Regions from separate parts of the Micromonospora sp. CNZ296 genome, predicted to be linked through region 2. Evidence: predicted binding sites of a transcription regulator. Region 2 holds the regulator's gene; the other holds the start of a gene.
The links. Region 2 encodes HrcA, which represses chaperone genes, less so after heat shock. Its sites were predicted from a motif close to GGTTNGCACNCTCNNNNNGAGNGTGCNAACC; they were not measured.

Region 1: groES (co-chaperone GroES) is a predicted target of HrcA. The motif match lies at 1,038-1,068, and genes of this name have one in related genera.

The regions. Positions count from the first base shown of each region.
Region 1 covers NZ_VISW01000009.1:208,313-211,715, forward strand. The annotation lists gene FB455_RS17095 (THUMP-like domain-containing protein) at 1-946, opposite strand, end outside; gene groES (co-chaperone GroES) at 1,201-1,515, shown strand; gene groL (chaperonin GroEL) at 1,586-3,229, shown strand; gene FB455_RS17110 (sulfite oxidase) at 3,353-3,403, shown strand, end outside.
Region 2 covers NZ_VISW01000013.1:160,536-163,938, forward strand. The annotation lists gene FB455_RS22030 (16S rRNA (uracil(1498)-N(3))-methyltransferase) at 1-276, opposite strand, end outside; gene dnaJ (molecular chaperone DnaJ) at 278-1,423, opposite strand; gene hrcA (heat-inducible transcriptional repressor HrcA) at 1,497-2,519, opposite strand; gene FB455_RS22045 (DUF4870 domain-containing protein) at 2,752-3,363, shown strand; gene hemW (radical SAM family heme chaperone HemW) at 3,403-3,403, opposite strand, start outside.

The sequences.
Region 1 (3,403 bases), on a different contig from region 2:
CGGCGAGCGTGGCGTCGAGGTCGGCGGCCAGCTCGGCGACCAGGTGCGCGCGCACCACGGCCGGATCCGGGTCGTAGAGGAACCGCCGCACCGGTCCCACCGGCGCCTCCTGCGCACCGGTCCCGGTGAGGTGATAGGAAGGGCCCCTTTTACTACCGGAGGCGTTAAGAAGGGGCCCTTCCTTCTCGCGCAGCAGGGTGGCGCGGCGCGGGACCTCGGCCAGCTCGCCGCACCAGAGCGCGGCCTCGACCAGGTCGCCGTCCACGCTCACCCACTCCGCCTCGGCGCCGGCCGGGATCAGCGCGTGGTCCAGCCCGGGCGCCACCTTCACCACTGTGCGCGGCACGCGTGCGGCCAGGCCGGTGACGAATTCCCACGGCGGCGAGTAGGCGTTCGGGTCGAACACACGCTGCCCGGTGCCGGCCCGCCGCCGCGCCGGATCGCAGAACACGGCGTCGACCCCTGTCGCGTCGAACGCCGTGGCGTCACCGCGCTCGACGGTCACCAGGTCGGCCAGCCCGGCCGCCTCGGCGTTCGCGGCGGCCATCGCGGCGGTCACCGGGTCGGCCTCCACCGCGTACACCCGGATGCCGGCGCGGGCCGCGGCGAGCGCGTCGGCCCCCAGCCCGCACCCCAGGTCGGCCAGCGTGGTCACACCCGCGGCCCGCAGCCGCGCGGCGCGCCGGTCGGCGACCGCGCGGCGGGTGGCCTGCTCCAGCCCGGCCCGGGTGAGGAACATCCCGGCCGCCGCCGCACCGAACTTGCCGGCCGCCCGGCGGCGCAGCTCCGCCTGGGTGAGTGCCGCCGCCGCGAGCCCGCCGGGAATCCCGGCCGAACGCAGCGCGGCCGCCGCCGCCAGCGGGTCGCCGCCGGCCACCCGTTCGGCCGCGGCGAGCGCGGCCGACCCCTCGGGGGTACGCAGCGCGGCGAGCTGGTCGAGATCCACGCGCTCATTCTCCCGGCCCGGTTCCGGCGCGACACGGAGGGCGACGCGTTGGCACTCTCCTTGACGGAGTGCTAGCCGAGGAATAACCTGCGATTAGCACTCTCACCCTGAGGGTGCCAACGCCCGAGCCTCGTGCCCGGGGGTTGAGCGCCAGGCGGACCGGCACCCGCGACGACGGCCCCGCCCGGTGGCATGTGGCAGATTGACGCTGGTCGGCATGCCGGCCGGCAACGACACCAAGTACCCGGGAGGGTATGCCCGTGACTACCGCGACCAAGGTTGCGATCAAGCCGCTCGAGGACCGCATCGTGGTCCAGGCGAACGAGGCCGAGACCACCACCGCCTCGGGCATCGTGATCCCCGACACCGCCAAGGAGAAGCCGCAGGAGGGCACCGTCCTCGCTGTCGGCCCGGGCCGGATCGACGACAAGGGCAACCGCGTGCCGATCGACGTGAAGGTCGGCGACACCGTCCTCTACTCGAAGTACGGCGGCACCGAGGTCAAGTACGCCGGCGAGGAGTACCTGGTGCTCTCCGCCCGCGACGTCCTCGCGGTCATCGAGAAGTAAGCAACCGATCAGTGTCGTTGCCCCGGTCCGGCTCGCCGGGCCGGGGCGACGTCGCTTCGAAGGGATACTGATGGCGAAGATCCTCAGCTTCTCGGACGACGCCCGGCACCTGCTCGAGCACGGTGTCAACGCCCTCGCGGACGCGGTGAAGGTCACCCTCGGCCCGCGCGGGCGCAACGTCGTCCTGGACAAGAAGTTCGGTGCGCCCACGATCACCAACGACGGCGTGACCATCGCCAAGGAGATCGAGCTCACCAACCCGTACGAGAACCTCGGCGCGCAGCTGGTCAAGGAGGTGGCGACCAAGACCAACGACGTCGCCGGCGACGGGACCACCACCGCCACCGTGCTGGCCCAGGCCATGGTCCGCGAGGGCCTGCGCAACGTGGCCGCCGGCACCAACCCGACCGGCCTGAAGCGGGGCATCGACGCGGCGGCCGCCAAGGTCTCCGAGGCGCTGCTCGGCAAGGCCGTCGAGGTCGCCGGCAAGGAGTCGATCGCGCACGTCGCGACCGTCTCCGCGCAGGACGCCGCCATCGGCGACCTGATCGCCGAGGCGATGGAGAAGGTCGGCCGCGACGGCGTCATCACCGTCGAGGAGGGCTCCGCGCTCACCACCGAGCTGGAGGTGACCGAGGGTCTCCAGTTCGACAAGGGCTTCATCTCGCCGAACTTCGTCACCGACCTGGAGGCGCAGGAGGCGGTCCTGGAGGACCCGTACATCCTGATCACCACCCAGAAGATCTCGGCGATCGAGGAGCTGCTGCCGCTGCTGGAGAAGGTTCTCCAGAACAACAAGCCGCTGCTCATCGTCGCTGAGGACGTCGAGGGCCAGGCCCTGTCCACGCTCGTGGTCAACGCGCTGCGCAAGACCGTCAAGGTCTGCGCCGTCAAGGCCCCCGGCTTCGGCGACCGCCGCAAGGCGATGCTCCAGGACATGGCGATCCTGACCGGCGCCGAGCTGGTCGCCCCGGAGCTGGGCTACAAGCTCGACCAGGTCGGCCTGGAGGTGCTCGGCACCGCCCGTCGCGTCGTGGTCGACAAGGAGAACACCACAGTCGTCGACGGTGGCGGGCAGGCCTCCGAGGTCGCCGACCGGGTCGCGCAGATCCGCAAGGAGATCGAGGCCTCCGACTCCGAGTGGGACCGGGAGAAGCTGGCCGAGCGGCTGGCGAAGCTCTCCGGCGGCATCGCCGTGATCAAGGTCGGCGCGGCCACCGAGGTCGAGATGAAGGAGCGCAAGCACCGCATCGAGGACGCCATCGCCGCGACCAAGGCCGCGGTCGAGGAGGGCACGGTCCCGGGTGGCGGTGCCGCCCTGGCCCAGATCCTGCCGGCGCTCGACGACGACCTGGGCTTCACCGGTGACGAGAAGGTCGGCGTCTCGATCGTGCGCAAGGCGCTCGTCGAGCCGCTGCGCTGGATCGCCCAGAACGCCGGCCACGACGGCTACGTGGTGGTGCAGAAGGTCGTCGCCCAGGACTGGGGTCACGGCCTCGACGCCGCCACCGGCGAGTACGTCGACCTGGCCAAGTCCGGCATCATCGACCCGGTGAAGGTGACCCGCAACGCGGTCAGCAACGCCGCCTCGATCGCCGGCCTGCTGCTCACCACCGAGAGCCTCGTGGTGGAGAAGCCGGCCGAGCCGGAGCCGGCCGCCGGTGGCCACGGCCACTCGCACGGTCACGGCCACCAGCACGGCCCGGGCTTCTGACCCGACCGCACGGCCCGACGTCAGGGCACACCGCCGACCCGGTGGTGTGCCCTGACGCGTATGCCCTTACGGAACGCTGACGACATTGGCAGCCGGGCCGGCGGGTCGACCAGACTGGACGCCGTGAGCACCCTCTCCCGCCGCCGCGCGGCACTGGCCGGTGTCGTCGCCGCC
Region 2 (3,403 bases):
GAGTTCACCCCGGTCGCCCTTGGCGATGCCCTGCACCACGACGAGCCGGGGTACCGGCGCGTCCGCGTACCCCCGGCTGGTGACCCGCAGGTCGAGCGTGCCGCGGCCGACGGCGGTGACCACCGCGGCGGCGGTGCCGCCCCGGCCGTCGGCGAGCACCAGTTCCTCGCCGGCGCGCAGCCGCTGCACGGTGGCCGCGTGGTGGCCCTCCGGGCCGTCCAGCGTCAGCGTGTCACCGGTGGGCAGCGCCTCGACCAGGAACAGCGGGGCGGACACCTCAGGCGTGCCCGTTGAAGGCGTCGCGCATCCGGGAGAAGAAGCCGCCCTGCTTGGTCAGCTCGGCGACCTCCTCGCCGCGGGTCTTGGCGAAGTCGCGCAGCATCCGCTCCTGGTCGGCGTCGAGCTTGGTCGGGGTACGCACGTCCAGGTGCACGTAGAGGTCGCCCCGGCCGGTGCCGCGCAGGTGCGGTACGCCCCGGGCGCGCAGCCGCATCGTGCTTCCGGGCTGGGTGCCGGGCTTGACGTCGACCGTCTCCTCGCTGTCCAGCGTCTTGATGGTCAGCCGGGTGCCCAGCGCGGCCGCGGTCATCGGCACGGTGACCCGGCAGTGCAGGTCGTCGCCCTTGCGGGAGTAGACGTCGTGCGGCCGCTCGTGGATCTCGACGTAGAGGTCACCGGCGGTGCCGCCACCCGGCCCGACCTCGCCCTGCTGGGCCAGGCGGATCCGCATGCCGTCCTCGACCCCGGCCGGGATCTTCACGGTGAGTGAGCGGCGGGTGCGCACCCGGCCGTCACCGGCGCAGGTCGGGCAGGGGTGCGGGATGGTGGTGCCGTAGCCCTGGCAGACGGTGCACGGCCGGGCGGAGACCACCTGGCCGAGGAACGTCCGCTGCACCGACTGCACCTCGCCCCGGCCGCCGCACGCCTCGCAGGTGGCCAGGTGGGTGCCGGCGGCGGTGCCGGCGCCGGAGCAGGTGGTGCAGAGCACGGCGGTGTCGACGGTGATCGGCGCCTCGACGCCGAACGCGGTCTCGTTGAGGTCCAGCTCCAGGCGCAGGATCGCGTCCGCACCGGGGCGGGTACGCGGACGCGGCCCCCGGCTGCCGCCCGCGGCGCCGCCGAAGAACGCGTCCATGATGTCCTGGAAGCCGACGAACGGACCGGCGCCGCCCGGGCCGCCGGGACCGCCCATGCCGCCGCCGCCCGGGGCGAGCGGGTCGCCACCCAGGTCGACGATCTGCCGCTTCCGGTCGTCCGAGAGGACCTCGTACGCGGCGTTGATGTCCTTGAACTTCTCCTGGGCCTCCGGGTCCGGATTGACGTCCGGGTGGAACTGCCGCGCCAGCTTGCGGTAGGCGCGCTTGATCTCGTCGTCGGAGGCGTCCCGGCTCACGCCGAGAATGCCGTAGTAGTCCCTGGCCACTGCGTTAGGTGTCCTCATGTTCGTCTCGCGTCGCTCCGGTCGTCGGCCGGAACCGGCCGTCGGCCCTGACTGGTCAGTTCTGGGCCAGCAGTTCGCCCACGTAGCGTGCCACGGCCCTCACCATGGCGATATTGCCGGGGTAGTCCATCCGGGTCGGCCCGAGCACGCCGAGTCCACCGACGATCGTGCTGCCCGGTCCGTAGCCGGTGCTGACCACCGAGGCGGCCCGCAGGTTGTCGAATTCGTTCTCGTCGCCGATGAGCACCCGGGTGGTGCTCGGCTCCGTCTCACCGATCAGCTTGAGCAGCACGACCTCTTCTTCGAGCGCTTCCAGGATGGGCCGCAGCGAGCCCTGGAAGTCGAGCAGGCCGCCCCGGGTGAGGTTGGCCTGTCCGGCCAGCGCGAGGCGCTCCTCGTGCCGTTCCACGAGCGTCTCCAGCAGCACGGTGGAGAGCGTGGTCATGGCCGGGCGCAGATGCGGCGCGGACTCCTCGACGAGCGCCTGCACCAGCGGCGGCGTCTCGGCGAGCTGGCTGCCGACGAGCTTCTCGTTCACCAGCCGGCGCAGGTCGGTCACGTCGTCGGCGGGCACCGGGGCGGGCAGCTCGACCAGCCGCTGCTCGACCCGGCCGGTGTCGGCGATCATGACGACCATGAGCCGGGTGGTGGAGATCGGCACCAGCTCCAGGTGGCGCACCTTGGAGCGGGCCAGGCTCGGGTACTGCACCACTGCCACCTGCCGGGTGAGCTGGGCGAGCAGCCGGACCGTGCGGTGCACCACGTCGTCCAGGTCGACGGCGCCGACCAGGAAGCGCTCGATCGCCCGGCGCTCGGCCGGGCTGAGCGGCTTGACCCGGGACAGCCGGTCGACGAAGAGGCGGTAGCCGCGGTCGGTGGGCACCCGGCCGGCACTGGTGTGCGGCTGCCGGATGTAGCCCTCCTCCTCCAGCACCGCCATGTCGTTGCGCACGGTGGCCGGCGAGACGCCGAGCTGGTGCCGCTCGACCAGGGCCTTGCTGCCGACCGGTTCCTGCGTGGCGACGTAGTCCTCGACGATCGCGCGCAGCACGGCGAGTTTGCGGTCGTCGAGACCCATTCCCCACCTCCTGACGCACCTCGGCCGGGCCGGCACGCGGCATCCGCCGGGCGGCTGGCACTCGACTGTAGCGAGTGCCAGTCTACGTCGGCACCCCCGCCGGCGCGATGATCGCCCGACGGACCTGCGGTGCGGCCCACCACACAGCGCCGCCCACCAGGGCCGAACAGCCGGTCATCGTCGGTCTGTGTCGCTCTGGTGCGAGTTGACCGGTGCCCCTACCGTGGCGACCATGACAGAACCTCCTCGCCCTCCAGGGGCAGGGGACTCCGGCCCCCAGCCCGACCCGTCGGCGCCCTACGGCTCGTCGCCGGGCAGCGAACCGCCCACCGCTCCACTGTCCGGGGCGCCGGGCGCCGGCGGGTATCCCCCGCCCGGTGACTATCCGCCTCCGGGCGGCTACCCGCCCCCCGGTGGTTACCCTCCGCCGGGCGGCACGCCCGGCTACGGCGCCGGCTACCCCGCCGGTGGCGGGTACGGCCCCGCCGCGTACGCCAACAACGACGAGAAGACGTGGGCCCTGGTGGCGCACTTCGGTGGCGCCGCGGGTGTCATCGTCGGCGGCGGTCTGCTCGGCTGGGTCGCCCCGCTGATCGCGATGATGACCCGCGGTCAGCAGTCGCCGACGGTCCGCGCCCACGCGGTCGCGGCGCTGAACTTCCAGATCACCTGGACCATCGCCAGCGTGCTCGCCTGGGTGATCACGGTCATCACCTGCGGGATCCTGTTCTTCGTCCCGATGCTGGTCTGGCTGGTGCCGCTGATCTTCGGAATCATCGGCGGGGTCAAGGCCAACGAGGGTGTGCTCTACCGCTACCCGATGACCTACAACTTCATCAAGTGACACCGCCGGCCGGCCGAGGGGGCGGCCGGCCGGTGCCGGT